Regions from separate parts of the Rahnella sp. PCH160 genome, predicted to be linked through region 1. Evidence: predicted binding sites of a transcription regulator. Region 1 holds the regulator's gene; the other holds the start of a gene.

Region 1 (15,566 bases):
GCGTTTGCCATGCATGTCGAGGCTGACCCAGTCTTCACCTACTTCAATCTCAGCGCCGGCTTCGCGCAGTTTTGCCAGTACGGCATCCAGCGTGTCAGGACGGGCTTCGCGGCAGGTAATTTTGCCACCGGAAATGGCCGCTGCGACCAGGAAAGTCCCGGTTTCGATGCGGTCAGGAACAACACGGTAAACACCGCCACCCAGACGTGCGACGCCTTCGATGGTGATTTTATCGGTGCCCGCGCCGGTGATTTTTGCACCCAGCGTGTTAAGGAAATTAGCGGTATCGACAATTTCCGGCTCACGCGCGGCGTTTTCAATAATCGTCGTGCCTTCAGCCAGCGTCGCAGCGCTCATGATGGTCACAGTCGCGCCCACGCTGACTTTGTCCATTACGATGTGCGCGCCTTTCAGACGTCCGTCAACCGACGCTTTCACATAACCTTCTTCCAGCACGATAGTCGCGCCGAGCTGTTCCAGGCCGGTAATGTGCAGGTCAACAGGACGCGCGCCAATCGCACAACCGCCCGGCAGGGAAACTTCACCACGACCAAAACGCGCCACCAGAGGACCCAGGGCCCAAATGGATGCACGCATGGTTTTCACCAGATCATACGGCGCACAAAACTCGTTTACCGCGCTGGCATCCACGAACACAGAACCGTTGCGTTCGATTTTGGTGCCTAACTGGCTCAGTAACTTGATGGTGGTATCGATGTCTTTCAGGTGAGGAACGTTCTGGAGTTCAACAGGTTCCTCAGCAAGCAGTGCGGCAAACAAAATAGGAAGTGCGGCATTTTTTGCACCAGAGATAGTGACTTCGCCACTCAGACGAGTCCCACCCTGTACACGAAATTTATCCATTATGACTGCTCTCTTAAATTTCAACTCTGATTAAATACGAGGAAGCTGCCGGCGCTCCGGCAGTCTTATAAACCGCTCAGTTTACGGTCACGCGCCCATTCTTCCGGGGTATAAGCCTTAATAGACAGCGCATGAATTCGATTGTCGGCGATGTATTCCATCAGCGGGGCGTAAACGGTCTGCTGTTTTTTCACGCGGCTCATGCCATCAAACATCGCACCAACGACAATGGCCTGAAAATGACTGCCATCGCCAGTAATGTGGGCTTCATCCAGTGCCAACGAGTTCATCAGCACGTCTTTAATTTCACTTGTTTCCATAGGGATCTATTCTTCTGAAGAATCATAACAGCCCAATATCTTATAGGGATCGGACCAAATCTTAAACCACGAAAAAGCCCCTGAGGAAGAGTTTCGCACAGGGGCTTTGTGGACATTAACGCAACGATTTACATCCCGTCGCCTAACCTCCCGTAACTGCTCACTTATTTGCCAGTGAGTCCGTCGGGATAATGTCCTGTAGATTATATAAAGCAATCAGCGTATTCAGCCGGTCGGTAATTCCCGCGATAGTCAGCGAACCGCCCTGCTGGCTGGCTTCTTCGCGCAGATGCACTAAAAGCGCCAGGCCTGAAGAATCCACGCGTTCCAGCCCGGACACGTCCAGAGTGGTCACGCCGGACATCAGCTTTTTACGCGCATCCCAAAAAGCCACCAGCGTTTCGCGGTCCAACTCACCCTGCAAGGTCAGTCGCGGCGGCTGCGATTCCCAGCGCAGAGCGTCACTCATTATTGTTTATCCAGAGTGATCGGCTGAGCAGCAGCTTGTTTCAGACGGGCAGTCAGGCCATCAATGCCTTTCTGACGCAAGATATCCGCCCATTCATTCTGCTTGGTCGAAATCATGCTGACGCCTTCTGCAATCATGTCATACGCCTGCCATTCACCGGTGCGGCTGTTTTTACGCCACTGGAAATCCAGACGAACTGGCGGACGGCCATTGGGATCGGTGATGGTGACGCGGATTGCGATAATATCTTTGTCCGCATAAGACTGTTCAGGCTGCACGGTGTAACTCTGGCCGTTGTACATCGCCAGTGCCTGACCATACGCCTGCTGCAGATATTCAGAGAACGCAGCAAAGTAAGCTTCACGTTGTGCAGGCGTCGCCTGTTGGTAATAGCGGCCTAATACCAGCGCACCGGCGTATTTGACTTGCACATACGGCAGCAACTCATCGCGAACAATCTGACGCAGGTAATTAGGATCCTGCTTGATTTTCGGTTGGTCGGTTTTCAGGCGGGTGAAAGTCTTATTCGCCGCTTCATTCATCACGCTGTAAGGATTGGTTTTGTCCACAGCGGCATTTGCCAGCGGAGCCATAACGACCAGCAGTGCAGCGATCACTAAACGTTTAAACATACTTACTTTCCTCTTTTATGGAGAATCCGTGGTGGCAAGTCTTAATGGGCAGCCGGCTGTGGTGCTGTAGTCGCATCAGGTGCAGGTGCGGCATTCCCTTCAGGTGCAGCCGTTGCATCAGGGTCAGCCTTGCCGTCGCCGCTCTTGTAAAGGAACTGGCCAATCAGATCTTCAAGAACCAGCGCAGATTTCGTGTCCTGAATGACGCCACCATTTTTAAGGATAGTCGTTCCCATCTCAGGGTCTTGAAATCCAATGTTCAGCGCCAGGAATTGTTCACCCAGTAAACCCGAGGTGCGGATAGCCAGCGTGCTGGTGCTTGGGATCTGGTTGTATTTCTGGTCGATATCCATTTCCACACGCGGAGAATAATTTTTATCCAGCGTAATGCTGCTGACGCGACCGATCACTACGCCCCCAACTTTCACCGGTGAGCCGCTTTTCAGGCCGCCGATATTGTCAAAGTCCGCAGAAATACGGTAGGTCGGATCCGAACCGATAGAACGGATGTCAGCCACTTTCAGGCACAGGAAGACCACCGCGATCAATGCGATGATTAAAAATGCGCCAACCCAAATCTCACTCTTTTTCGTTTGCATGGTTTAATTTCCAAACATCAGTGCTGTCAGCACAAAATCCAATCCCAGCACCGCCAGTGACGAATGCACCACAGTACGTGTCGTTGCCCGGCTGATCCCTTCGGATGTCGGGATCGCGTCATAGCCATTGAACAACGCAATCCAGGTCACGGTGATAGCGAAAACAAGGCTTTTAATCAGGCAGTTAAGCAGGTCTTTCCGCCAGTCTACTGCAGTTTGCATCGCAGACCAGAAGAAACCGCTGTCGATACCTTTCCAGTCCACGCCCACCAACGAACCGCCCCAGATCCCGACGGCGACGAAAATCGCCGTCAGCAGAGGCATGGAAATCAGACCGGCCCAGAAACGCGGTGCCACAACACGGCGCAGCGGATCAATTGCCATCATTTCCAGGCTGGAGATTTGCTCAGTGGCTTTCATCAGACCCAGTTCAGCGGTTAACGCAGAACCCGCGCGTCCGGCAAACAGCAGCGCGGTCACGACCGGGCCGAGTTCACGCAACAGGGACAGCGCCACCATCATGCCCAGACTGGCTTCGGCACTGTAGGTAGTCAGAATGAGATAGCCCTGCAACCCCAGAACCATGCCGATGAACAGCCCGGAAACGAGAATGATTAACAGAGAAAGCACGCCAACACTGTAGAGCTGCTTCACCAGCAGCGGCCATTGCCGCGCAAATTGTGGCTTACCGACTAATGCCCGGAAGAGCATTAAACCGGCACGGCCAAAGGACGCACAGGTATTAATCCCGCTGCGCCCGACTGAGGCTAATACCTTAATAAACATGAATAGAGAACCCCATCATCCGAGCAACTCGGTTTTGTAATCACCGGCAGGGAAACGGAAAGGAACCGGTCCATCGGCAATACCGTCAAGGAACTGGCGAACCCGAGGATCAGGATTATTTTGCAACTCCTCAGGCGTTCCCTCGGCAATAACGTGTTGTGCAGCAACAATATAGGCGTAATCCGCAATGCTCAGCACTTCAGGAACGTCATGGGAGACCACGATGCAAGTGACGCCCAGTGCATGATTCAGCTCGTCGATCAGTTTGACCAGCACGCCCATCGTGATGGGATCCTGCCCCACGAACGGCTCATCAAACATGATGAGTTCAGGGTCAAGTGCAATGGCACGCGCCAGCGCAACACGGCGCGCCATCCCGCCGGATAATTCTGCGGGCATCAGTTCACCGGCACCGCGCAGCCCTACGGCCTCCAGCTTCATGGTCACGGTGCTGCGCAGCAATTCCTCTGGCAACTTACTGTGTTCACGCAGCGGGAACGCGACATTTTCAAACACATTGAGGTCAGTAAACAATGCACCGGACTGAAACAACATGCTCATTTTCTTGCGTGACTCATAAAGCTTACGGCGTGACAGCGCAGGAATGTTGTCTCCGTCAAACCAGATTTCACCTTTGTCCGGCGTAAGCTGGCCGCCGATAAGGCGCAGGAGCGTCGTTTTACCGATCCCCGAAGGCCCCATAATGGCGGTGACTTTGCCTTTCGGCACGGTCATGTTTATCTCTTCGAAAATGGGACGATCGCCGCGCATGAAACTCATGCCTTTGATCTCAACCAGATTCGATTCGCTTTGACTCATTCAGTTTATCCCTTGGGAATGCTTTCGCTAAGAATACGTCTGACCCGTAAGAGGCGTCGTATAACTTTGGTATTTTTACAAAAACTTACCCCGCTTTCGTTACCAAAGTTGCCATCGATTTACTTTTCTGCCACAGACGGTCAAAATCAACGAATTACCATTTTAAATTAAAAGCCTTCATCGTCTAACATACAGGAACCTGCTGGCCTCATTTTCAGACAAAATGTCGCCTTAGCGCATGTTGACGAAGGAATCGCCTGCCTCTCATGGCAACGAACCTCGCATTATACCCAATAAAGGATGTTTCATGCTTCTCGCTATCGTACTGATGATTGTCGGCCTGTTACTGCTTGTTTACGCCGCCGATCGTCTGGTGTACGGAGCCGCTGTGCTGGCACGCTCGCTGGGCATGCCGCCACTGGTGATTGGCATGACCGTCGTCGGCGTAGGCATATCACTGCCTGAACTGGTGGTTTCCACCACCGCCGCCATCAACGATCAAATGGATTTGGCCGTTGGAAACGCAATTGGTTCGAATATCATTAATATTCTTCTGATTTTGGGCGGTGCCGCCCTGATTCATCCACTTTCCGTTCGTTCTGATATATTACGCCGCGAACTCCCTTTATTGTTACTGGTCACAGCGTTGTGTGGTTTTCTGATCAGCGACGGTGAACTCAGCCGGCTGGATGGCGTTTTACTGCTGGCCAGTGCTGCCGCGTTTATGCTGCTGATGATAAAAATCGCCCGTGCGGCCGAAAAAGAAGGGCTGGACACGCTGACCTACGAGCAAATGTCCGAGCTTCCGCAAGACAGCAGCAACACCGTGGCATTTCTGTGGCTGGCGTTGGGCTTTATTATCATGCCGCTGGCGTCCGGCATGATTGTCGACAACAGTACAGTCATTGCGCGGTATTTTGGTGTCAGCGAGCTGGTGATTGGCCTGACGGTCATCGCCATCGGCACCAGCCTGCCGGAACTGGCGACCTTCATCGCCGGAGCAATTAAAGGTGAAGATGATATCGCACTGGGCAATATCATTGGTGCCAACATTTTTAACACCTGTCTGGTGCTGGGATTACCCGCACTGGTGGCACCCGGCTCGTTTAACCCGGATGCGTTTCACCGCGATTACTGGGTGATGCTGGCGGTCAGCGTGGTGCTTTCCGGCCTGTGCCTGATGCGCAAGCACCGGATCGGGCATCTGGCCGGTGCATTATTGCTGTGCGGATTTATCGCTTATATGGCAGTGCTGTTCCTGTTACCGGACAGCATTGCCTTCTGAACTCTGTCAGGAACTGACTATGGCTAACTTTACCTTCGCCTCCGACTTTGATTTCCAGGCCGTCGGGCGTGATGTGCTAAAAACAGAACGTGAAGGACTTGAGCAGTTAGATCAATACATTAACGGTGACTTTACCCGTGCATGCGAAAAAATCTTCGCCTGCACCGGAAAAGTCGTCGTCATGGGAATGGGCAAATCCGGGCATATTGGCCGCAAGATGGCCGCGACGTTTGCCAGCACCGGCACGCCGGCATTTTTTGTCCACCCCGGCGAAGCCAGCCACGGCGATCTGGGCATGGTCTCGAAGCAAGATATCGTCATACTGATTTCCAATTCCGGCGAGGCTCACGAAATTCTGGGGCTGATCCCGGTGCTAAAACGGCTGAATATCACGCTTATCTGCATGACGTCCAACCCGGAAAGCACGATGGGCAAAGCCGCCGATGTGCATCTCTGCGTGCGCGTGCCGAAAGAAGCCTGCCCGCTGGGGCTGGCACCGACCAGCAGCACCACTGCGGTTTTAGTCATGGGCGATGCGCTCGCCGTGGCACTGCTTGAAGCCCGCGGATTCACCCCTGAAGATTTCGCCCTGTCACACCCCGGCGGAGCACTGGGTCGCAAGCTCTTACTGCGCGTCAGCGATATTATGCACACCGGCGATGAGATCCCCCACGTCAGCCGTGATGCTTCTTTGCGTGACGCCCTGCTGGAAATCACCCGCAAAAATCTGGGCATGACGGTTATCTGCAACGATTTGATGAAAATCGAAGGGATCTTTACCGATGGTGACTTACGCCGCATCTTTGACATGGGCGTGAACATTAATAATGCGGCGATTGCAGACGTGATGACGACCGGCGGGATCCGCGTCCGGCCATCGCTTCTGGCAGTCGACGCACTGAATCTGATGCAAGACAAACACATTACCTGCGTGATGGTTGCCGATGGTGACCAGTTGTTAGGTGTGTTACATATGCACGATATGCTGCGCGCTGGCGTAGTTTAATTGAGGAATAGCCCGAATGAATCATAGCGCAGCCCTGGTGGAGACCTGCTATGGTCCGGTCAGCACCCACGTGCTCGAACGCGCCAAAGCCGTTCGCCTGCTGATTTGTGATGTGGATGGCGTCATGTCCGACGGCCTGATCTACATGGGAAATCAGGGAGAAGAGCTGAAAAGTTTTAACGTCCGCGACGGTTACGGCATCCGTTGCCTGCTGACATCTGACATTGAGGTCGCGATTATTACAGGCCGCAATGCGAAATTACTGGAAGATCGCGCTAAAACCCTCGGTATCCGCCATTTGTATCAGGGGCAATCGGATAAGCTTTTGGCCTTCCGTGAACTGTTAGATACACTGTCATTGCGGGCCGAAGAAGTGGCCTACATCGGCGATGACCTGATCGACTGGCCGGTGATGGCCGAAGTGGGTCTTTCCGTGGCGGTTCAGGATGCACATCCGATTCTGTTGCCGAAAGCAGATTACGTTACCCGCATCGCTGGCGGACGTGGCGCAGTGCGCGAATTGTGTGATTTGATTCTGCTGGCGCAGGGCAAGCTGGAGGACGCCAAAGGGCTGTCGATATGAGTAAAACAAAACTTTGGATTATCCTGGTCCTGACGGCCATCGTTCTGATTCTGGTGGGCTGGTCATTGTCTGATAGCAGCGATGACGCACCGCAGGCGGTTAACGATCAGGATCCAACTTACCAGACATCCCACACGGTCACGATGGTGTATGACCCGACGGGCAGCCTGACGTATAAATTGGTTTCAGACCAGGTAAAATACTATACCGCCGATCAGGTGACGTGGTTTACCAACCCGGTCGCGACCATGTATGACAAGAATAAAACACCCACCTGGGTGCTGCGTTCTGATAAGGCCAAGTTGACTCAGGATAAAATGCTCTATCTTTATGGGCATGTGCAGGGCGATAGCCTGACGCCAGAGACTTCTCAGCTACAAAGAATCAAAACGGATAATGCCCGGGTTAACCTGACGACACAGGACGTTGCCTCAGACGATGAAGTAACGCTTTATGGCACAGGTTTTACATCTAACGGCATGAAAATGCGCGGCAATCTGCGTGATAAGACAGCACAGCTGATCGAAAAGGTAACGACCTCTTATGAAATTCCAAGCAAAAAATAAAATCCGTGATCTCCTGATCGTCAGCTCGTTGTTAGCCGTGAGCATTCCGGCATTCGCTTTAAAAGACGACACCACGAAGCCGATCACCATTGATTCCGCCAATCAGGCGCTGGATGTGAACACCAACACGGCCACCTTCACCGGTAACGTCGTGGTTAATCAGGGCACCATCCAGGTGAAAGCCGATAAAGTTGTTGTGATCCGTCCTCAGGGCGTATCCGGCAAAGAAGTGGTGGAAGGTTACGGCAATCCGGTCACGTTCTACCAGATGCAGGACAACGGCAAGCCGGTGAAAGGCCATGCGCAGAAAGTCCGCTACGAAGTGGAAAACGATCTCGTGACCCTGACCGGTAATGCTTACCTTGAACAACTCGACAGCAACGTGAAAGGCGATCGTATTACCTATCTGGTGCAGAAACAGCAAATGGAAGCCTTCAGTGATAAAGGCAACCGTGTGACGACCGTTCTGGTTCCTTCGCAGCTGCAACAAAAAACGCCTGCAGCAGGCGGCCAGCCGACCAAAAAGAGTAACTGATATTTTATGGCAAAATTAATCGCAGAGAATCTGGCCAAGGCATACAAAGGCCGCAAGGTCGTTGAAGATGTCAGCCTGAATGTTAATTCGGGAGAAATCGTCGGATTGCTGGGGCCAAACGGGGCGGGTAAAACCACCACCTTCTACATGGTCGTCGGGATTGTGCAACGTGATGCAGGCCGCATCATCGTTGACGATGAAGACATCAGTCTTCTGCCATTGCATACCCGTGCCCGTCGCGGTATTGGCTATCTTCCTCAGGAAGCCTCCATCTTCCGCCGTCTGAGCGTGTTTGATAACCTGATGGCGGTGTTGCAAATCCGTGACGATCTGAATAAAGAACAGCGTAACGACCGCGCCAACGAGTTAATGGAAGAGTTCCATATTTCTCATTTGCGCGATAACCTCGGTCAGTCATTGTCCGGTGGCGAACGACGTCGTGTTGAAATTGCCCGCGCGCTGGCAGCGAACCCTAAGTTTATCCTGCTGGATGAACCGTTCGCCGGGGTTGACCCGATTTCCGTCATCGACATCAAAAAAATCATTGAGCATTTGCGTGACAGTGGCCTCGGCGTACTGATCACTGACCACAACGTTCGCGAAACTCTCGACGTTTGTGAGCGTGCCTATATCGTCAGTCAGGGCAAATTGATCGCCCACGGCACGCCAGCCGACATTCTTGCTGATGAACAGGTTAAACGCGTTTATCTTGGTGAAGAATTCCGTCTGTGATCTGTGCCGCCGGAACCGTGCCCGTTTCGACGTAAAGTCTCACGGGCAGGTCTCTGACAGAAGTTACTCAGTGTGTAATCAACGGAAATAAAACCAAGATATGAAGCAAGGTTTGCAACTCAGACTCAGCCAACAATTGGCAATGACTCCTCAGTTACAACAGGCCATACGCCTGTTGCAACTGTCCACGCTTGAGCTCCAACAGGAGATCCAACTGGCGCTGGAGAGCAACCCTCTGCTGGAACAAACTGACCTGCATGAAGAGATTGATGCGGTAGAAACACCGGACAGCGAAGGGTTAGACACCCGCGAAGCCCTCGAGCAAAAAGACATGCCCGAAGAGTTGCCGCTGGACGCCACCTGGGACGAGATTTATACCGCGGGCACGCCTTCCGGCACCGGCAACGATTACAGCGACGACGAGCTGCCGATTTATCAGGGCGAAACCACCCAGACACTTCAGGATTACCTGATGTGGCAGGTTGAGCTGACGCCGTTTACTGATACTGACGCCGCGATCGCAACGTCCATTGTTGATGCCGTAGACGATACCGGCTACCTGACCATTTCCCTTGACGACATCCTCGAAAGCATCGGTGACGACAACGTCAGCATGGACGAAGTGGAAGCCGTTCTCAAACGCGTTCAGCGTTTTGACCCGGTCGGTGTGGCAGCGCGTGACCTCCGTGACTGCCTGCTGATCCAGCTTTCCCAGTACGCCACAGACACCCCTTTCCTCACCGAAGCCCGTCTGATTATCAGCGAACATCTGGATTTGCTGGCGAACCATGATTTCCGCGCACTTATGCGTTCAACCCGGCTAAAAGAAGATACACTGAAAGGAGCGATGCAGCTGATTCAGTCTCTCGATCCGCGTCCGGGCCAGTCGATCAACACCGGTGAATCCGAATATGTGATCCCCGATGTGCTGGTGCGTAAAGTGACGGGCGTCTGGACGGTAGAACTGAACTCCGACAGCATTCCGCGTTTGAAGATCAACCAGCAATACGCCGCGATGGGAAACTCCGCACGCAGCGACAGCGACGGACAATTTATCCGCAGCAATTTGCAGGAAGCCAAATGGCTGATCAAAAGCCTGGAAAGCCGTAACGACACCTTATTGAAAGTGACGCGTTGTATCGTTGAGCAGCAGCAGGCGTTCTTTGAGTCAGGTGACGAATTTATGAAACCCATGGTGTTGGCCGATATCGCCAGCGCCGTGGAAATGCATGAATCGACAATTTCACGCGTAACGACGCAGAAGTTCCTGCACAGCCCGCGTGGCATTTTCGAACTGAAGTATTTTTTCTCCAGCCATGTCAGTACAGACAGCGGCGGCGAGGCATCGTCAACCGCGATCCGCGCGCTGGTGAAGAAATTAATCGCAGCGGAGAATCCTGTAAAACCGCTCAGTGACAGTAAGTTAGCCACCCTGCTTTCCGATCAGGGGATCATGGTGGCCCGCAGGACTGTCGCCAAATACCGAGAGTCTTTGTCCATCCCGCCCTCAAACCAACGTAAACAGTTAGTTTGACCTCAACAGAGAAGGAAGACATTATGCAGCTCAACATTACCGGACATCACATTGAGATCACGGATCCCCTGAGAGAATTCATCACGTCGAAGCTGGCCAAGCTTGAGCAGTATTTCGACCGGATTAATCAGGTGTATGTGGTGTTGAGCGTTGAAAAGGTGCAGAAAGTCGCGGAAGCCACTTTGCATGTGAACGGAGGCGAGTTGCATGCCACCTCGGAACATCAGGATATGTACGCGGCAATTGACGGCCTGGTTGATAAACTGGCCCGTCAGTTGAACAAGCACAAAGACAAACTGAAACAGCACTGACATTCATGTAGCCAACCCTGTGCTACAAACCTTCGGGCATCGGCTTGTGACCTTCGGGAAACGAGCCGATATAGCTTTAAGGGTGAAACAGCGCAAAAGTGAAAGATGACATGATTAACGATACTGCAATGCAATTAACGTCGGTGCTTAATGCCGAATGCACTAAAAGCGGCGTTCATTGCGCCAGCAAAAAACGCGCACTGGAAATCATCAGCGAACTGGCGGCCAAACAATTAAATTTGTCACCGCAGGTGATTTTTGACGCCATTTTGACCCGTGAACGCATGGGCAGCACCGGGATCGGTGCCGGGATCGCGATTCCGCACGGAAAGCTGGAAGAAGACACTTTACGTGCCGTCGGGGTGTTCATTCAGCTTGAACAGCCGATCGCTTTCGACGCTATCGATAATCAGCCTGTGGATTTGCTTTTTGCCTTGCTGGTTCCGGCAGATCAATGTAAAACCCATTTACATACCCTGTCTTTAGTCGCGAAAAAACTGGCGGATAAAGGGGTGTGTCGTCGTCTGCGCGGAGCGCAAAGTGACGAAGAATTGTTCCATATAATGACTGAAAACGAATAAATTACTTATTCCCGGTAGCGCACCGGGAAAATGAATTCTGAACACTGAATGCCAGGGGAGTGACACCATGGTGCTGATGATTGTCAGCGGCCGTTCCGGTTCCGGGAAGTCGGTTGCCCTTAGGGCATTGGAAGACATGGGTTTTTACTGTGTGGATAACCTGCCGGTCGTATTATTGCCGCAGCTTGCCCAGACCCTTGTCGAACGCAATACGTCTGCGGCCGTCAGCATTGACGTTCGCAACATGCCAGAAACACCGGAAGTTTATGAGCATGCGATGTCACAGCTGCCGGAAAGCTTTTCGCCACAGTTGCTGTTCCTCGACGCTGACCGTAATACCCTGATCCGCCGTTACAGCGACACCCGTCGTCTGCACCCGCTTTCCAGCAAAAACTTGTCCCTTGAAAGTGCTATCGATGAAGAAGCCGATTTGCTGGAGCCTTTGCGCTCTGCCGCCGATCTCATCATCGATACCTCCGAGATGTCCGTTCATGAACTGGCTGAAATGCTGCGTACACGCCTGCTGGGCAAACGCGAACGTGAACTGACCATGGTCTTTGAATCCTTTGGTTTTAAACACGGTATTCCGATTGATGCGGATTACGTTTTCGACGTGCGCTTCCTGCCGAACCCGCACTGGGATCCGAAACTGCGTCCGATGACCGGCCTCGACAAACCGGTCGCCGCGTTCCTTGACCGTCATACCGAAGTGCATAACTTTATCTACCAGACGCGCAGCTACCTTGAACAATGGCTGCCGGCGCTGGAAACCAACAACCGCAGCTATCTGACCGTCGCCATTGGCTGTACCGGCGGTAAGCACCGCTCGGTGTATATCGCCGAAGAGCTGGCAGACTATTTCCGTACCCGTGGGAAGAATGTCCAGTCCCGCCATCGCACGCTGGAAAAACGCAAATCATGACGGTTAAACAAACGGTAGAAATCAAAAACCGGTTAGGGATGCATGCCCGTCCGGCGATGAAGTTATTTGAACTGGTGCAGAGCTTTGAGTCAGAAGTGATGCTGCGCAACGGCACAGGCATTGAGGCGGAAGCCAGCAGCGTGATTGCCCTGCTGATGCTCGATTCTCCGAAAGGTCAGCAGATTGAAATCGAAGCCACCGGCCCCGACGAAGAACAGGCGCTGACCGCCGTCGTTAATCTCATCAACTCCGGTTTCGACGAGGATTAAGACTCCCCCACTCTTAGCCAAAGTCATTGGCGTTGCAGCAAGGCAGCAAGCGAGAGAGTCCCGATGAGCTGACATCAGTCAGTGATTCGGGTGAGCGAACGCCGCTAACGCCGCTGCGGCGCCAAGGACGCAGGCTAAATTCGTGAAAGGCAATCTATTGCAATGGCCTTGAAGCTTTCAAAATTCTCACTGCTCAGCAGACGGCTCATCGATCGTTCCCGCACAAACGTCACGAACAAATCATAAATCGCCATCGCCTCTTCGTAATCAGCCTTGCTGATCGCCAGAAGGAAAATCACGTGCGCCGTTTCCCCTTCGCCCCAGGCAATCCCGTGTGGCGATAACAGCGTGATCACCACGGTTTTCTTCGCCAGCAATCCGAGCGAATGCGGTAACGCAATCCCTTCACCCAGCATGGTCGAGACAATCTCCTCGCGCTCCACCACCGACGGGTAAAACGCCTGGTCGACATACCCTTCCGCTTCAAGCTGCGAACAGACGTGGCGGAAAAGCGCCGCCTGCGTCATGGGTTCATTGATGATCATGAAGTGTTTTTCGTCGAAGAATTTCTCCAGCATATAAGGCCGTGTGCGATCGACCAGCACCAGTTTGCCGAGCTGCTCCATCTGGTATTCCGTCGGGAACGGCGAGAGCACCACCACCGGTTTATTCTTCTCTGTAATGCGGGCGTTGGAGATAATGAAATCTTCGTCGATGTGTTCGAGCTTCTCGTAATCGCGCAGCGACACGACCTGCTTCATCACCAGCTGCGGATATTTACGGTTAATCTGCGCCTGAATCATGCGGATGGTCGAATTACCGGTATCGCAGACCAGCATGACCTGCGGGTGGCGCTGGTAGCCGATGTTGTAATGCCGCTCCAGCCCGACGCCGATGTGCAGCACCAGAAAACCGATCTCATTTTCGCTCAGCGTATACGGCGTGTATTTTCCCCAGCTTGAAACTGCTGCCAGCGTGACATCATATGCCATCGGGTAATGCTGTTTAATATTATTGAGCAGCGGATTGGGGATATTGATCTGGTATTTCACCCGCGTAATCATGGTTTTGATGTGCGTGAGCAGATCCGCGCGAAGCTGCTTATCGCCCTGCAAATCATAGTTATAGTGCGAGTTGATGTACGAAAGAATGTAATCGACCAGCGATTCATCGTCGTCGGCGTTAATGTCCGTCGGCAAAATTTGCTGTACGCGGCGCGCGGCGATATTCACCCGCAGATACGCCTCTTCCGAAGCCGGAATTTCCTTCCCGACCAGATTTTTCAGTTCTGCCGCCAGCCGCACAGAAACCTGCTTCACCGCTGGATCGCCCTCTTCAGCATCGAAATCCGTCAGCGGATAACCGCCGGTAATCCGCTTGATCGCCACGGCGCAGTAAAGGATCAGGTACTGCTCGCCTTCATCCGTCAGCCGAATGGAAGACTGCGTCAGCAACTGATGCATAAAACGCGTTAACGGAGCTAAGGCTTCCGGCTCCAGACTTTCGGCCTTCAGTAGCGGATTCGCCTGTTCTTCGGCATCCAGCTGAAACAGCAAATCAGTCAGACAGGCACGGATCGCCAGCTCAGCGCCGAACAGTTTCATGCCATAGCGCGGTTTGGTTTCGATATTCAGGTGATAGCGCGTCAGATGCTCCCTCACCTCAGCCATATCATTTTGCAGGGTTCCCCGGCTGACAAACCACTCATCGGCCAGATCTTCCAGCTTTAATGAAAAAGCTGAGGTCAAAAAGCGGATCAGCAACGTCTTCACCCGTCCGGCGGCGGTGCGCGGGGTCGGGTTAGGTTTCCGTTGCGTTGATTGCTGTAACGACGAAAACAGCGCCGCATCATCGATGCGCAGCTGATAGCCGCTGCCCCGGCTGTGGACAAACGTCGCGCCGTAACCTGCAATGATTTCATTCAGCGCAGTAATGTCAGCGCGCACCGTTCTTGTCGATACCGCCAGACGTTTTGCCAGCTCATCCTGAGGCAGGGTTTCGGTCTGGAGCGCATCGAAAAGCTGCGCCAGCCGTTGATTGGGAAATCTCACCATGGTTCTTCCTGAAAGACCGGAGCCAGTAACGGGCACTGATCAGTGCCCGACAAAGTGGTTAGCTTATTAATTCATTCAGTGAATGATATTACAATCATCAAAAATTACACCGGAAGGTTAAAATCCTTCAACCAATCAGCTTTTTAACGCTGGCCAGCAGGGTTTTCACATCTTCAGGACGCGTATTGCCGGTCGCGCTGTCGATAATAGAGCTGTAGATATGCGGGATGATTTTGGTCACGCCAGCGGCCAGCGCAATTTCCATAATCGGCTCGAAGTTTTCCAGATCGATACCGCCGGTCGGCTCCAGCCAAAAATCCTGTTCTGCACAGGCACGCGCCACGGCGGCGAACTCCTCGCGGGTTTTCAGGCCGCCCATCGGGAAATATTTCACCGAGCTGCCGCCCATGTCTTTGAGCAACGCAATCGCGGTTTCCACCGGCACAATCGCGTCACTCGCAGCGGAGCTCAGCGGCCCGGTGTTAATTTTCACGAAACCGACTTTACCGGTCGGCGAAATCAGACCGTTGACTACGCTGTCGTTCTGCCCGAGCAGCGCACGGCTGGTGCCGACGCCTGTGAACACCTGATTAACATGCTGCGGCTGAACCTGTTGAGAAATCTGGCTGACCATCAGCGACTGACGCGGATCGCCCGCGCCCAGGCCTACGGACAGCGCGTTTTCGATAAGCGCGGCAT
Region 2 (15,566 bases), 800 kb from region 1:
ATGGTCGTTTTCTTACGCACATCGACCACGGTCATGCGGTCGGTGCAGGAATAGCAAGGATCGAGACTGCCGATGATCAGCGGGGCGTCGGACACCGTATTGCCGCGCAGCATGTAGCGCAGCGTCGGCCAGTTGGCGTACGTCGCCGCACGGCAGCGCCAGCGGAACAGCTTCTGGTTGTCGCCGGTCATGCTCCAGTGGATATCGTCGCCGCGCGGGGCTTCGGCAAAACCGAGGGCAAAGCGGTGCGGAATATAGGTAAACCCTTCCACCGCCAGCGGGCCGCCCGGCAGGCTTTGCAGGCCAAACTCAATCATGTTCAGGGCGTTGTAGACTTCGTGGATGCGGACTTTCAGGCGGGAATACACGTCGTTGCCGGTTTCGCTGCAAATCTCAAACGGCAGCTTGGCGTAGCCGGCATAAGGATGATCCAGACGCATATCGCGGCGGTGACCGCTGCCGCGCACCATCGGGCCGACGTTACTGAAATCACGCGCCACCTGCGGATCGAGAATGCCGACGCCGACGCTGCGCTGTTCGGTATTCGGTGTGCTGAGCAAGATATCCACCAGCTCATTGAGGTCACGGCGCATACTGCCCGCCAGCGCAATCGTCTGGATCATGTCGTCTTTTAAGATGTCGCGACGCATCCCGCCGATCAGGTTCATACCATAGGTTTTGCGTGCGCCGGTGAGGATTTCGGCCATCTTCATCGACTGTTCGCGGATGCGGAAAAACTGCATAAAGCCTGAGTCAAAACCGACGAAATGGCAGGTCAGCCCGAGGTTCAGCAAATGGCTGTGCAGGCGTTCCACTTCCAGCAGAATTGAGCGGATCATCTGGGCGCGTTCCGGCACCACAATTCCCATCGCATTTTCAACCGACGAGGTGTACGCCACGCTGTGCGTAAAGCCGCAGATGCCGCACACGCGGTCGGAAAGGAACGTGACCTCGTTATACCCCATGCGGGTTTCCGCCAGTTTTTCCATACCCCGGTGGACGTAAAACAGACGGTAATCCGCGTCGATAATGTCTTCGCCATCGACAAACAGACGAAAATGTCCGGGTTCGTCAGAAGTGACGTGCAGCGGGCCAATCGGCACAATTTTGCTGCCTTCTTTGGCTTGCGAAATAAACGGATAGGTTTCGTCGTCGGTGGTCGGTGCCGGGCGCTGACGGTAATCCATCGAATCTTTGCGCAGCGGATAGAGATCATCCGGCCAGTCATCCGGCAGCACCAGACGGCGTTCGTCCGGCAACCCGACCGGGCGCAAACCGTACATATCGCGGACTTCGCGTTCGCCCCAGACTGCCGCGGGCACGCGCGGCGTCACGGACGGGAATTCCAGTGAAACCGGATCCACTTCGGCGCGCACGGTGATCCAGCACTTCACGCCTTTTTCCATCGACAGCACGTAATACAGCGCATAGTTGCCGCACAGCGTGCGCTCGTCATTGCCAAATAACACAGAAAGCCAGCCTCCCTGCTGGTAATACAACCACTCGACCACTTCCGGCAGCGCGTTCAGTTTGATGGTCACCGTCGCCTGCGTATCGGTCTGCCATTCGCTGCCTAAAATGGCAGACGGGAACTGTTTCGCCAGCGCGGCAAGATAATGTTTGCCGACCGGGTTTTGATTTAATGCGGTATTGAACTCACTCATTGCAAAGCCTCTTCCCGCCGTGGCGGGATAAGAAAAATGTCAGGTCAGCCTGCGACCAGCCAGGAAACCAGCGCCAGAAATGCCAGCCCGAACCCCGCCCAAGTGGTGCGGGACGTTTTGAGAAAACGCAGACGGGCGACGCTGTTCTCGATAAGCGCCACCAGAAAAACGGCGATCAGCAGCTTCACCAGACTCAGCACCACGGCAATCAGCAATGCCACCGGCGTGATGTGTTCCACCTGTCCGAACGGGAAGAACAGGCCGAGAAACAGCTGCAGCACCACCAGCTGTTTCAGGCTGATACCCATTTTCAGCACGCCCAGCGCGGCACCGGAATATTCGGTCAGCGGACCTTCCTGCAATTCCTGCTCGGCTTCGGCCATATCAAACGGTAATTTGCCCATTTCGATATACGTGGCAAACGCACAGGCCAGACCGGCCAGAATGAGCGTCAGGGAAGACGACACCGGCCAGTGCAGCACGCGGGTAGAAATCGCCCCCAGCGAGGTGGAACCCGCCACCAGCGCGGCGACCCACAGGCCGAGCAACAGAATCGGTTCCACCAGCACGCCTAACACCGCTTCACGGCTGGCACCGATGCCGGTGAACGTACTGCCGGTATCCAGCCCGGCGATGGCAAACACAAAACGCACCACGGCGAACAGATAAATCACGGTGATCAGGTCGCCCGCCGCGCCCATCGGCGAGGCCAGCGTGACCACCGGTAACGCGGTGGCGATGACCAGCAAGCCGCCGGTCAGCAGATACGGCATGCTGCGAAACGCCGGGCCGGACGCCGCCGGTGCCACACTCTGGCGTTTGAGTAATTTGGCGATATCACGGTATTCCTGTAATACCCCCGGCCCGCGCCGGTTGTGCATCCGGGCGCGCATCACGCGGCTGAATCCGGCAAACAGCGGAGCCACCGCCAGCAGCGCGACGGCCTGAATCAGCGCCAGCGGCCACAGAGAACTGTTCAGCAAAAAGGGAAAATTCATAGTCAGTTCCTCAGGCAAAAGCCACGACCAGCAACACGGCCAGTTCGATGAAAGCCAGACGACGGCAGAAAGCCCCGAGCCAGCCCTGATGCAGCGTGCTCACCAGTTTGGCGGGCATAACGTACTGGCGCAGGCGGTACAGCGGCCCGAACATCACGCGCAGCGGCTGGGTAAAACCGGTCGCGGTGACCACCATGTCAGCGGAATGCCCGTAACCACAGGCCCAGGCATCGCCACGCAGGCGGTTTGGCAGGCGGGCACCGCGCAGAACGGCAGCAATAATCCACGGCAGCAAGGGCATCGCCAGCAGCAGAAGCGCCACCATCGGGGCGGAAACGGCGGAGGTCGTTGAAAATACCGCGCCGTGCTGTGCGGTCTGGAGAACCGGCGCGTTCAGCACGGAAGCGGCTACAGCAGCGAAGTGCGGAATAATCCACGGTGAGGCCACCCCGAAAACGATGCACAACAGCGCCAGCAAAACGCTGCTCAGCGTCATCGCCAGCGGTGCAGGCGTGGCTGCTTCTGCCGCCTTACTGCGTGGTGCGCCAAGGAACGTGACGCCGAAAACTTTCGCCACGCACATCAGCGCCAGCGCGCCGGTGAGCGCCAGACCGACCGCCAGCAACGGGCCGAGCAGACGGGCGATAAACAGCGGCGCGGCGCTCAGCTGTAACAGCGACTGATACAGCAGCCATTCGCTGGCAAAGCCGTTAAGCGGCGGCAGCGCGGCCATCGACATCAGCGCAATTAACATGGCGACGGCGGTCCACGGCATCAGACGGGCAATTCCGCCGAGCTTTTCCATATCCTTTATGCCGGTCTGCATTTCAATTTCACCGGCACCGAGGAACAGTGCGGTTTTAAACAAACCGTGGTTGAACAGATGGAACAATCCGGCCAGCAGCGCCAGCGCCGCCAGTTCCGGCAGATTCAGCGCCACACCGGTCATTGCACCGCCGACGCCGAGCAGAATAATCCCGACGTTTTCCAGCGTGTGATAGGCCAGCAGACGGCGGATATCGTGTTCCATCAGCGCGTAGAGCCCGCCAATAAACGCGGTCAGGATTGCCAGCAACAACACCATCAGGCCCCACCAGAGTGGCGGTGCGCCGAGCAAATCCAGACCGACTTTTACGATGCCAATAATGCCGATTTTCATCAGCACGGAAGAGAACAGCGCAGCCGCATGTGCCGGTGCGCTGGAGTGCGATTGCGGCACCCAGGCGTGCAGCGGAATAATCCCCGCGTAAAGCCCGAAGCCCGCCAGCGCCAGCAGGAAGGCCAGCGATTTCGCGCCCGCCGGGAAGGCCGTGTGGCGCAGAACGTCAAAATCCAGACTGCCGCTGACGTGATGCAAAACAGTAAACGCCAGAATCAGGCAAACCGTGCCGAGGCGACCCGACAGAAACTGATTCAGACCGGCACGGCGGCTTTTCACATCATCGGTTTGTACGATCAGGAAGTAAGCGCACAGCGCGGCCAGTTCCATCATCAGGAGCAATTGGACCGCGTTACTGGCGACTGCTGCCGCAGTCAGCGCCGCCAGCAGAAAATTGCACAATAAGCCGGTGCGGCCGCGTTTACGTGTCGTCGTCCCCGCCAGCCAGGCGCAGGCATACAGGCTGCTGAACAGCGCCGTCACCGACATCGCCAGCAATAACAATCCGTTCAGCGGGCTGAATTCGGCGGTAAACGGCAACACGGGCAACGCCAGCGTCTGAACCGCGCCGCCGCTTTGAACCATCTCAAACGCGGCGACGATAACCGCCGCAGATGCCAGCATGCCGCCCAGCCCAGAAATCAGGCTGCTGAGGCGTGCGGCGGCAGAAAACATCCAGCCCGCCACGCCGCTCACCAGCCAGATAAGCAGTGCCAGCGCCAGCAAAGAGGCGGGTTCTAAAGCAAACAAAGCTGTCATGATTTAGCCCCCGCGTCAGGCGTGGTGAAAGTGGAATAACTGGCAGGGAATGCGTTCATCGCATTCAGGCGTTTTTGCTGGCTGCTGTGCTCGGACAGACTGGCGGTAACCAGCGTGATGGCCTGCGTCGGGCAGGTTTTGACGCACGCGGGGCCGTCCGGGCTGAAGCTGCATAAATCGCATTTCACCGCCACGGCGCGTAAACCGGGCACGCAATCCAGGAACGGGCTGACAGCACGCGGCGCACGCGGAGCGGGTAACGCTTTTGAGGTATTACAGTTGCGGGGAATATCCAGCGGCGTGCTGCCGGAAAAGGTGATTGCGCCAAACGGGCAGGCAATTCCGCACAGCTTGCAACTCACGCACAGGCTTTCATTGAGATGAATGGCATCGTCCTGACGGGTGATGGCATTGACCGGGCACACCTGCGCGCACGGCGCATCTTCACACTGGTGACACATGACCGGCGCGGAATCCAGCCGGTTGCGCATCACCTGCAAACGGGGCGCAGACTGCAGGCTGTGCAGCTGATGTTCCTGCGAACAGCTGGCCATACAGGTGTTGCAGCCGATACACAGTTTCGGATCGGCGATCACATATTGATTCATGGCGGCGATGCGACTCATGAAGTCTCCTTTTCATTTCGTCAAAGGTGACGAAATCGGCACTTAAATTGACATTTCGACATTTATGTCGGAATTAATCCCGGTAAAAACCGGCAATCACGCTGCGCGGGAAAATATTTCCGTCAGACCGGACTGATAATGTATTTCTGACTATGAATCAGGCGTGGCTGAGTAATTTTTCTAATTGTGCCTGAATAGGCTGATTGCTATGCAGGGAGTCGTAAATACACTGATAGATAGCGGAGATTTTATTTAAATAATGTTCCAGAACGGCGTTTTTATCATGAATGTCTGTGGTGCCGTCAATCTTACCCTCTTCACTTAGCGTGGCGTGGGCAAAGGTTTTGAAATGAGGTTCTTCACCGCTGTGCGCCATGTTCAGACTGTACACGATGTCCTGACTGTAGAAGTCATCGCTCAGGTGAATGCTGACGGTGAAATGGTTGAACAGCGTGAAGCGGATATCCTGATCTTCACCACAGCAGAACTCGTGATTAATCTTTTTGTTTGAATGGGTTATCGCCTGAATCAGGCTGTTCTGATAAGTGCGCCACTGTGATTTTAGATGGCTGTTTTTGCTGGCGATGTAGTCGGCCTTTGTGGTCAGTTCGCTGAGAGTGCTCATGTCATTACCCGTTATTATGTTGTGCGTGAGTGCCCGTTTTTCCCGCCCTGTGACGACAAAATAGGGTGCATAACTCTCTAATGGCATAAAGCGTGCCAGTGTCGAAATTTATTTTTTAAATACTTTAAAATCATTGTATTGAAAGAGTTTTCACTGTCTGGTGACTTATGGCGGGGGAATTAATGACGTGTCGATGACACCTTATTTCGACAGTTATGACGTATTAATTCCGTCACCGGGGAACACGCTTCCTTTAATAGGTGAGATGCAATCTGGCATTAATATTGCAACAGCGCTTTTATCTGACTCCATCGGGAGGGGAAATAATGCACGAAATTACGCTGTGCCAGAATGCCGTGGAAATAATGCAAAAATTTGGCCAGCAAAATAATGCGCGGCGAATTACCGCTGTGTGGATGGAAATTGGGGCGTTTTCCTGCGTCGAACCGGAAGCGCTGCAATTTTGTTTTGAACTGGCCTGTCGCGAAACGCTGGCCGAAGGCTGCACGTTGCATCTCGATACGCCCGCGGCGCAAAGCTGGTGCCACGATTGCCAGAAAGACATCCGTCTGTTCCGCCCCGACGTGCTGCTTTGCCCTGAGTGTGGCGGCCGCAATGTGCGGGTGATTGCCGACGACGGCATGAAAATCAAACGAATTGAAATCGAATAACGGGTATCCGTAAACCCGGGGAGAAAACTATGTGCAGTACCTGCGGTTGTGCCAGCGGCGAGCTTCGGATTGAAGGCGTCAGCAGCGAACATTCTCACCACGACCATTCCCATCACGATCATTCGCATGACCACGAACAGCGCCATTCGCACGGTTTGCCCTTTGCGCCGCGCCGCCTGGTGGATATCGAAATGGATGTGCTGGCCAAGAACAATCATATTGCCGCGCATAACCGTGAACATTTTGCGCAGGCGTCCATTCTGGCGCTGAATCTGGTGTCCAGCCCCGGTTCCGGCAAAACGACGCTGCTGACCAGCACCCTGACCCGTCTTGCGCCGTATTTCGACTGCGCGGTGGTGGAAGGCGATCAGCAAACCACCAATGATGCGGATCGTATCCGCGCGACCGGCGTACCGGCGATTCAGGTGAATACCGGCAAAGGTTGCCATCTCGATGCGCAAATGGTGCATGACGCGGTACATCAGTTGTCGCCGAACAATAACAGCCTGCTGTTTATCGAAAACGTCGGCAATCTGGTGTGCCCGGCGAGTTTTGATCTCGGCGAACGGCACAAAGTTGCGGTGCTTTCCGTCACCGAAGGCGAAGACAAACCGCTGAAGTATCCGCATATGTTTGCGGCCTCGCGCCTGATGATCCTCAATAAAATCGACCTGCTGCCGTACGTCAGTTTTGATGTCGAAACCTGCATCGCCAACGCGCGGCAGGTGAACCCGGAGATTGAAGTGATCCGCCTTTCAGCCACCACCGGCGAAGGCATGGACGCGTGGCTGGCGTGGCTGGAGGAGCAGCGATGTGCATAGGCATTCCGGGGCAAATTGTTGCGCTGCATGAGCAACAGCCCGATCACGCCTGGGCGGAAGTTTGCGGCCTGCGGCGAGAAGTGAATATCGCGCTGGTCTGTGACTGCAAGAGCGATGGCGAACGCGAACAGCTTATCGGCGGCTGGGTGTTAATTCATGTCGGTTTTGCGCTGAGCAGACTCGACGAGCACGAAGCGCAGGAAACGCTGGCGGCGCTGCACGCCATGGAAGAGGTGGAAGCCGACGTCGCACTGTTTCTCGGCGCGGGGAGGCCAGATAATGCGTTTTGTTGATGAATTTCGTGACCCGAAACTGGCGAAAACGCTGATTGAACGCCTGCATAAACGGGCCGCACAACTGCCTTATACCGCTGAAAAACCGATGCAGATTATGGAAGTCTGCGGCGGACATACGCATGCTATTTTCAAATTTGGTCTGGATAAGCTCCTGCCGCCGCAGCTGGAATTTATCCACGGGCCCGGCTGCCCGGTGTGCGTGTTGCCGATGGGGCGGATTGACGCGTGTTGTGAAATTGCTGCTCACCCGGACGTGATTTTTTGCACCTTTGGCGATGCGCTGCGGGTGCCGGGGAAACAAGGATCACTGCTGAATGCGCGCGAACGCGGCGCGGACGTGCGGGTGGTCTATTCGCCGCTCGACGCACTGAAACTGGCGCGGGAAAACCCGCAGCGGCAGGTGGTGTTTTTCGCACTCGGTTTTGAAACCACGCTGCCGGTGACGGCGGTCACGCTGCAACAGGCACGGCGCGAAGGGCTGACCAATTTCAGCGTCTTTTGCCAGCATATCAGCCTGATCCCCACCTTGCGCAGTTTGCTGCAACAAGACGATGTCCGCATCGACGCTTTTCTCGCGCCGGGCCACGTCAGCATGGTGATCGGCACCGCGCCGTATCATTTTATTAATACGCAATTTGGCAAACCCCTGGTGGTCAGCGGGTTCGAACCGCTGGATATGCTGCAAAGCGTAATCATGCTGGTGGAACAAGTTTGCGAGGCATCGTGTAAAACGGAAAACCAATACCGACGCATCGTACCGGAAGAGGGTAATGTGCTGGCACAAAGCGCTATCCGCGAAGTCTTTCAGCTTTCCGGCAGCAGCGAATGGCGCGGGCTGGGGCTTATCGAGGCGTCGGGGATTTCCCTGACGCAAACTTATTCGGCATTTGACGCCGAACGCCGTTTCAGCCCGCAGGCGCAATCGGTGGCCGATGATCCGCGTTCGCGCTGCGGCGAAGTCCTGACGGGGCGCTGCAAGCCGCATGAATGCCCGTTGTTTGGCACCGGCTGCACGCCGCATAACGCGTTTGGCGCACTGATGGTCTCCTCCGAAGGGGCCTGCGCCGCCTGGTATCAGTACCGGTATCAGGAAAATGAATCAGAGCAGCAAGAGATGAAACAGAAGGTGGCAGGATGAGTGGTCGCAATGACGTAGTGACGATGGCGCACGGCAGCGGTGGCCGCGCGATGCAGCAAATGATTGAACGGATGTTTCTCCGCGCGTTTGATAACCCGTGGCTCAACGAGCGCGAAGACGGCGCACGTTTATCGCTGGCCGCGCTGAGCCAGCAGGGCGACCGTCTGGCATTCACCACTGACAGTTATGTCATTGATCCGATTTTCTTTCCCGGCGGAAATATCGGCAAACTGGCCGTGTGCGGCACGGCAAACGACCTGTCCGTCAGCGGTGCAACACCGGCGTATCTTTCCTGCGGATTCATTCTGGAAGAAGGGTTGCCGATGGACGATTTGCAGAAAATAGTCAGCCTGATGGCACAAACCGCACGCGATGCGGGGATCGCCATTGTCACCGGTGACACCAAAGTCGTGCAGCGCGGTGCAGCCGACAAGATTTTCATTAACACAGCCGGGATCGGCGTGATCCCCGGCGGTGTGGCATGGGGCGCGGGGCAGATTCAGTGCGGAGACAAAGTGATCGTCAGCGGTACGCTGGGCGATCACGGCGCCACCATTCTGAATCTTCGCGAGCAACTGGGGATGGATCTCGGAATCGGGAGCGACTGCGCGGTGCTGGCTCCGATGGTGACGCCACTGCATGTGGTTTCCGGCGTTCACGCCCTGCGCGATGCGACACGCGGCGGCGTTAACGCGATTTTGCATGAATTCAGCGAGGCCAGCGGTTTCGGCATTTGTATTGATGAGAATGCCCTGCCGGTCAAACCTGCCGTACGGGGAATTTGCGAACTGCTGGGGCTGGAACCGCTGAATTTTGCCAATGAAGGCAAACTGGTGGTGGTGGTTTCTGCACAGGCGGAAGAAACGGTACTGAAACTATTGCGCAACCATCCGCTGGGAGCCGATGCCGCGACGATCGGCGAGGTTACCGAAAATCCTCAGGTCTGTCTGCGCGGCGCGCTCGGCGTTTCCCGCCAGGTCATGCTGCCACATACCGAACCTTTACCCCGCATTTGTTGATCTCGTCAGGGGGATGAGTGCCACGAAAGGGGTAGACTTTTCCCTATCGCCCTTTTTTCAGAAACTACGTTATCCAGAGCCCACGCTATGCAGAGTGCAACCATGAGCACGACAAAACACAAAGGATTGCTGGAACTGACGCGCACACTGTTGCTGCAACAGACCATGAACTCGCTGCTGGAAACCCTGACCCAGGTGGTGCAGAGTGTCGGTATTGCAGAATCGGTGACGCTGGTGTTGTTTGACAGCAATAGTGAACGCGTCAGTTTTTATGGCATCGATCCGCATCATCAGCCAGTGAGTTATGAAGACGAAACCTTGCTCGCCACCGGACCGGTACATGCGCTGCTCAGCAACCCGAAAACGCAGGTCTGGCGCAGCGAGGCGCTGCATTTGCGCTACCCGCAACTGGCCGTGCTCAACCTGTATCCGGCGTTTACCGACTACTGCCTGGTGCCGTTGCTGGCATCTACCGGCCTGCTCGGAGGCTGCGAGTTTACCCGTCAGCGCGCTGCGCCGTTCAGCGAGGAAGATAAAAGCGGGTTGCATGAACTCTGCATGCTGGCGGCAATTGCGGTCGAGCAGATTCAGCTTCGCGAAAATGCGCTGTTTCAGCAATCGCTGTTGCGCCACGAACGCGATGATTTCCGCATTCTGGTGGACATCACCAATGCCGTACTTTCCAAGCTTGATCTCGACGAACTGACCGGCGAGATCGCCAAAACCATTCATCATTTTTTCCACATCAACGCCATCAGCATTGTGCTGTGCGATGCCGACAAAGACAGTGAACAGGCCAGCGTCTACGCCACGCATTATGTGCAGACGCATGTCGCTGAACGCGAACAATCGCGCATGACGCTGGCGGGCTCGCTGGAACAGCAGGTGATGAAAAACGGCGAAATGTTGCTGACCAACGTGCGACCTTCGGAAGAACCGGAAGACGACGAGAGCACGCTGTTCCAGCTGCTGTGGCGCGACCAGACCAAAACGCTGTGCATGCTGCCGCTGCGTTTTGGCCAGAAAACGCTGGGCGTCCTCAAACTGGCGCAGTGTCAGCCGGATAATTTCAATTCCGCCAACCTGCGGGTTTTGCAGCAAATCGCCGAGCGTATTGCCATTGCGGTGGACAACGCACTGGCGTATCAGGAAATCAAAAGCCTGAAGGAAAAACTGCAACACGAAAACCTGTATCTGACCGAGCAAATTAACAGCAATACCCCGGATTTCAGCGACATTGTCGGGCGCAGCGCCGGTATGTCTGCGGTGCTCAAACAGGTCGAGATCGTGGCGAAAAGTGACTGCTCTGTGCTGATCCTCGGGGAAACCGGCACCGGCAAAGAACTGATCGCCCGGGCGATTCATAACCTCGGCGATCGCCGCGACCAGCGGATGGTCAAAATGAACTGCGCGGCGATGCCTGCCGGGCTGCTGGAAAGCGACCTGTTTGGTCATGAAAAAGGCTCGTTTACAGGCGCAACCGCCCAGCGTATGGGCCGTTTTGAGCTGGCTGATAAGGGCACGCTGTTCCTCGATGAAGTCGGGGAAATCCCGCTGGAGCTGCAACCTAAATTGCTGCGTATTTTGCAGGAACGGGAATTTGAAAGGGTGGGCGGCAACAAACTGATCTCGGTGAATGTGCGCATGATCGCCGCCACCAACCGCGATCTGCAGCAAATGGTGGCCGACAAAGAATTTCGCAGTGACCTGTATTACCGGCTCAATGTGTTCCCGATCGTCATCCCGCCGCTGCGTGAACGCCCGGAAGATATTCCGCAACTGGTGAAATTTCTGACCTACAAAATCGCCAAACGGATGAAGCGTACCATCGACAGCATTCCGGCGGAGACGCTGCGCTTGCTCAGCCGCATGCCGTGGCCGGGCAATGTCCGTGAGCTGGAAAATGTGATTGAACGCGCCGTACTTCTGACCCGCGGCACGGTGCTGGATCTGCAACTTCCCGAGCTGAATTATCCGCTGCCAATGACGCCGGTTGCGCCACCGGTATTCTCTGAACCTGCGCCTCACCTGAGCGAAGACGACGAGCGCGAGCGTATTATCACGGTATTAAAAGAAACCAACGGGGTGGTCGCCGGGCCTCGCGGTGCCGCGCAGCGTCTGGGTTTAAAACGCACCACATTGCTTTCGAGGATGAAAAAACTGGGCATCGCGGCGCATTGAGGTCTCTCTCTGAAAATCCCCTACCGGCGCATTGTTCTGCCGGAAGGGGAGTTGTATTTCCGTCAGCCAGCCGCTGTTCCACCGGGCAATGAAATATGCCCGATACGGTAATGCTGACCGGTTCCTGTCTGCACATTTTTTCCCGCCGTAAAACGTATCTTCTTCCAGTTTGTGGTGTCCCACGCGGTCACGTCTATAAGCGCACCGTTGCTGGCTTCTCCGGAACTCAGTGGCGTGAGATCGCTATACGGTGGGATATCCGTCATCTCGCGACGGGCAAAAACCACGCCCGTCACATCCTCACTGATGCGGGCGGAAAGCACCGGATAAACCCTGACCTGCGGCCATCCGAACGCTTTTGCCACGCCCTGAAAACCGGCGCTGAGCAGAAAACGGTGCATACTTTCTGCGTCCTGCCACAGATAAAACGGAGCGTAGAGGTTTTCCGCGCTGCCCGTCGCGGTATCGTCCCGTCGTGCGTACAGATAGGTTTTGAAAATCAGCCCCGGAAAGCCGTCCAGCAAATGCCCGTTCTCGGCAATCCGCCGTTCAATAATCCCCATGTCGTAATCCGCAGGCAGCGTGAAACTGTATTGCATCGCAATCATCATTTTTCCTCTTCTGAGCGGCTGATGCCGGCAACGTGAAAGACGTCACCGTGGCTGAATGACCAGTCTTCCGGCTGGGTGAAATTCACCACAACCATGATATCCGCCGGATTGATGCCGATTTCCGTGTGCAATCTTTCATTCAGATAATGATACAGCGCGCTTTTCTGTGCGGTATTTCGGGGTTTCCCCGCCGTGATGTGGAACAGCAGAAAATCGTCAGAACGGCGGCTGTCCGGGCCTGCCAGATACGTCGGGTTGATCACCCGCAGGCCGCGACTTGCCGGTTCAAACAGCTGGAAACAGTCGTCTTTGGGAACGGAAAACGTCGTGACCAGAGCGTCCTGCAAGACAGTGGAAATCGCGTTTTGCCAGCCTTCGAGGCGGTGTTCCGGTATTGAAATTCGGGTAAACGGCATGATGATTTTCCTCTGTTATTGCGGGTCGAGCGCTGCGAAACGGGTCAGCGCGGAAGCGGCGGCGGGCCATCCGGCATAAAACGCCAGATGGGTGATCACTTCGCTCAGTTCGCTGTGCGTGACGCCATTGTTAACCGCCAGCTCCAGATGAAAAGGCAACTGTTCGGTGCGGTTCAGTGCAATCAGCGTGGCGACGGTAATCAGGCTGCGGTCGCGCGCAGGCAGCTCGCTTCGTTGCCAGAGGTCACCAAACAAAACCTGCTCAGTCACCTGTGCGAGTTTTGGCGTCAGGCGCGTCATGGTTTCAGGCGGCAGCATCGGGGATGGTGTCGTGGTGCTCATTTCAGGCTCCTTTTAGCGGGTGTGAAAAGGAGCATAAGGCGTTATGATTGTCCTTAATATCGAAAATATCAGCAGTATTAATCCATAAAAACGGGATTGTTAAACGTGGCTAAACGACCGGTAACTTTTGATGCAGAGGCGCTGCGCAGTTTTGTCTCCGGCATAGAGCTCGGGAGCTTTGTGCTGGCGGCTGACCGCTTAGGGCGTTCGACGTCGGCGGTCAGCGCGCAACTGAAAAAGCTGGAGCAGCAGGCGGGCACGGAGCTGGTGCAAAAGGCGGGAAGGCATCTGATTCTGACCGCGCAGGGCGAGGTGATGCTCAGTTATGCGCGGCGGATTTTAAGCCTCAACGACGAAGCCAGCGCGGCATTATCGGCCAGCACGCTGAGCGGCAGCATTAATCTCGGTATGCAGGAAGATTTTGGCGAGGCACTTTTACCGGCCATTCTCGGTACGTTTACCCGCGCACATCCGCAGGTGCAGCTTTCTGCCAGCATCACGCGCAATCAGCAATTGCTCGACGGGATCCGGCATAACGAATTCGATCTGGCGGTGTGCTGGCAGGCGGATGACGTCCCGCTTTTCCCGACCAGCCGGGCGCTGGGCCGCATTCCGCTGCGCTGGATTGGCCCGCAGAATTTCTCGCTGGCGCATTATCTGGAAACCGGCGAACCGCTGCCTTTGCTGGTGTTTGAAGCGCCGTGCCTGATGCGAAGTGCGGCGACGGCGGCGCTGGATAAAGCAGGGATCCCTTGGCGGATTGCGTTTACCAGCCGCAGCCTGGGCGGGATTTGGGCGGCGCTGTCCGCCGGTTTGGGGATTACTTTACGGACGGACTTTGGCAGACCGGCAACCCTGAAGGTTCTGGAGGATTTACCCGCGCCGGGTGAAATCGGCATCACTCTTCATCAGAGCCAGATGCAGCCGGGCGAACCGGCGACGTATCTGACCGAGGCCATCACCGGCTTTTTCGCCACCGGACAGTAACGGGGTTTACTTTTTAGCGGGCTGGCTGCGGTAGTGTTCCAGCCGCTCGCGAAAGTAAGCGCGCAGATGTTCCGGCTGTTCCATCTCAACTTCTTGTGCGTTGACGGGAAGGTTATTGCGCTCGCGCACGGCGACGGTTCCGGCTGCAAGCCCGGCACTCACTTTTTCCATTTCTTCGTGGGTAAGACCTGCGAGATTGTTGTTCATAGCGTCTCCTTTAGACTGCACGCAGTTTAGCACTGTCCGCCGCCAAAAAGCGGTGGTGCGGCGGCAGATTGAAATCCAATTTCACAATCAGTTTACAAAATCGTCAAAAGCAGACCATTATTTAGTCTTCAATTTCCCGGAACGGAGCCTGATGATGACGCGAATGACAGCCAAAGATTTTCCGCCTGAACTGCTCGAGTACTTTGATTTTTATGTTCACGGCAAAATGACCAAACGTGAGTTTCTCGATCTCTCGGCAAAATTTGTGGCGGGCGGCCTGTCGCTGGCGGCACTGTCCACGCTGATGACACCCAACTATGCCTACGCCGAACAGGTGCAATTCACCGATCCGGATATTGTGGCGCAATACATCCAGTACCCGTCGCCGCAGGGGCATGGCAGCGTAAAAGCCTATCTGGTGCGCCCGGCCAAAGCCGCCGGAAAAGTGCCGGGCGTGGTGGTGGTGCATGAGAATCGTGGCCTTAATCCGTATATCGAAGACGTGGCGCGCCGCGTGGCGAAAGCCGGATTTGTGGCGCTTGCACCGGACGGCCTGAGTTCTGTCGGCGGTTATCCGGGGAACGATGAGAAAGGGCGCGAGCTACAGCAAAAAGTGGATCCCACCAAACTGATGAATGACTTTTTTGCCGCCGTGGAATTTCTCATGCACCACGAAACGGGCACCGGAAAAGTGGGTATTACCGGTTTTTGTTATGGCGGTGGTGTGGCGAATGCGGCCGCAGTGGCCTACCCGGAACTGGCGGCGGCGGTACCCTTTTACGGACGTCAGCCTAAAGCCGAAGATGTGCCGCGCATCAAAGCGCCGTTATTGTTGCATTACGCTGAACTGGATAAGCCGATTACCGACGGCTGGCCAGCTTATGAGGAAGCACTCAACGCGAACCATAAAGTGTATGAAGGGTATGTTTATCCCGGCGTAAATCACGGATTCCACAACGATTCGACGCCGCGCTATGACAAAGCGGCAGCCGACCTGGCGTGGGAGCGCACCATCGCCTGGTTTAAAAAGTATCTCGACCCGCAGA

The links. Region 1 encodes sigma-54, which starts transcription at its own class of promoters, with help from an activator protein. Its sites were predicted from a motif close to GTTGGCACANNTTTCGCTNT; they were not measured.
Region 2: a site for sigma-54 is predicted at 5,912-5,931, ahead of hycA (formate hydrogenlyase regulator HycA). Genes of this name have one in related genera too.

Annotation. Positions count from the first base shown of each region.
Region 1 covers NZ_JBLOGT010000001.1:1,457,462-1,473,027, reverse strand. The annotation lists gene murA (UDP-N-acetylglucosamine 1-carboxyvinyltransferase) at 1-864, opposite strand, end outside; gene ibaG (BolA family iron metabolism protein IbaG) at 930-1,184, opposite strand; gene mlaB (lipid asymmetry maintenance protein MlaB) at 1,345-1,653, opposite strand; gene mlaC (phospholipid-binding protein MlaC) at 1,653-2,285, opposite strand; gene mlaD (outer membrane lipid asymmetry maintenance protein MlaD) at 2,327-2,884, opposite strand; gene mlaE (lipid asymmetry maintenance ABC transporter permease subunit MlaE) at 2,888-3,670, opposite strand; gene mlaF (phospholipid ABC transporter ATP-binding protein MlaF) at 3,686-4,489, opposite strand; gene ACM5QY_RS06805 (calcium/sodium antiporter) at 4,797-5,774, shown strand; gene kdsD (arabinose-5-phosphate isomerase KdsD) at 5,794-6,780, shown strand; gene kdsC (3-deoxy-manno-octulosonate-8-phosphatase KdsC) at 6,797-7,363, shown strand; gene lptC (LPS export ABC transporter periplasmic protein LptC) at 7,360-7,929, shown strand; gene lptA (lipopolysaccharide ABC transporter substrate-binding protein LptA) at 7,907-8,464, shown strand; gene lptB (LPS export ABC transporter ATP-binding protein) at 8,471-9,196, shown strand; gene rpoN (RNA polymerase factor sigma-54) at 9,297-10,730, shown strand; gene hpf (ribosome hibernation promoting factor) at 10,754-11,041, shown strand; gene ptsN (PTS IIA-like nitrogen regulatory protein PtsN) at 11,140-11,622, shown strand; gene rapZ (RNase adapter RapZ) at 11,690-12,544, shown strand; gene npr (PTS phosphocarrier protein NPr) at 12,541-12,813, shown strand; gene ACM5QY_RS06750 (BglG family transcription antiterminator) at 12,948-14,867, opposite strand; gene dagF (2-dehydro-3-deoxy-phosphogluconate aldolase) at 14,995-15,566, opposite strand, start outside.
Region 2 covers NZ_JBLOGT010000001.1:2,253,607-2,269,172, forward strand. The annotation lists gene ACM5QY_RS10560 (hydrogenase large subunit) at 1-1,664, opposite strand, end outside; gene ACM5QY_RS10565 (respiratory chain complex I subunit 1 family protein) at 1,709-2,662, opposite strand; gene ACM5QY_RS10570 (proton-conducting transporter transmembrane domain-containing protein) at 2,673-4,580, opposite strand; gene ACM5QY_RS10575 (4Fe-4S dicluster domain-containing protein) at 4,577-5,188, opposite strand; gene hycA (formate hydrogenlyase regulator HycA) at 5,364-5,831, opposite strand; gene hypA (hydrogenase maturation nickel metallochaperone HypA) at 6,158-6,502, shown strand; gene hypB (hydrogenase nickel incorporation protein HypB) at 6,532-7,323, shown strand; gene ACM5QY_RS10595 (HypC/HybG/HupF family hydrogenase formation chaperone) at 7,314-7,616, shown strand; gene hypD (hydrogenase formation protein HypD) at 7,603-8,757, shown strand; gene hypE (hydrogenase expression/formation protein HypE) at 8,754-9,776, shown strand; gene flhA (formate hydrogenlyase transcriptional activator FlhA) at 9,879-11,957, shown strand; gene ACM5QY_RS10615 (DUF4865 family protein) at 12,020-12,568, opposite strand; gene ACM5QY_RS10620 (tautomerase family protein) at 12,565-12,984, opposite strand; gene ACM5QY_RS10625 (carboxymuconolactone decarboxylase family protein) at 13,000-13,326, opposite strand; gene ACM5QY_RS10630 (LysR substrate-binding domain-containing protein) at 13,432-14,313, shown strand; gene ACM5QY_RS10635 (DNA polymerase III subunit theta) at 14,320-14,520, opposite strand; gene yghX (YghX family hydrolase) at 14,675-15,566, shown strand, end outside.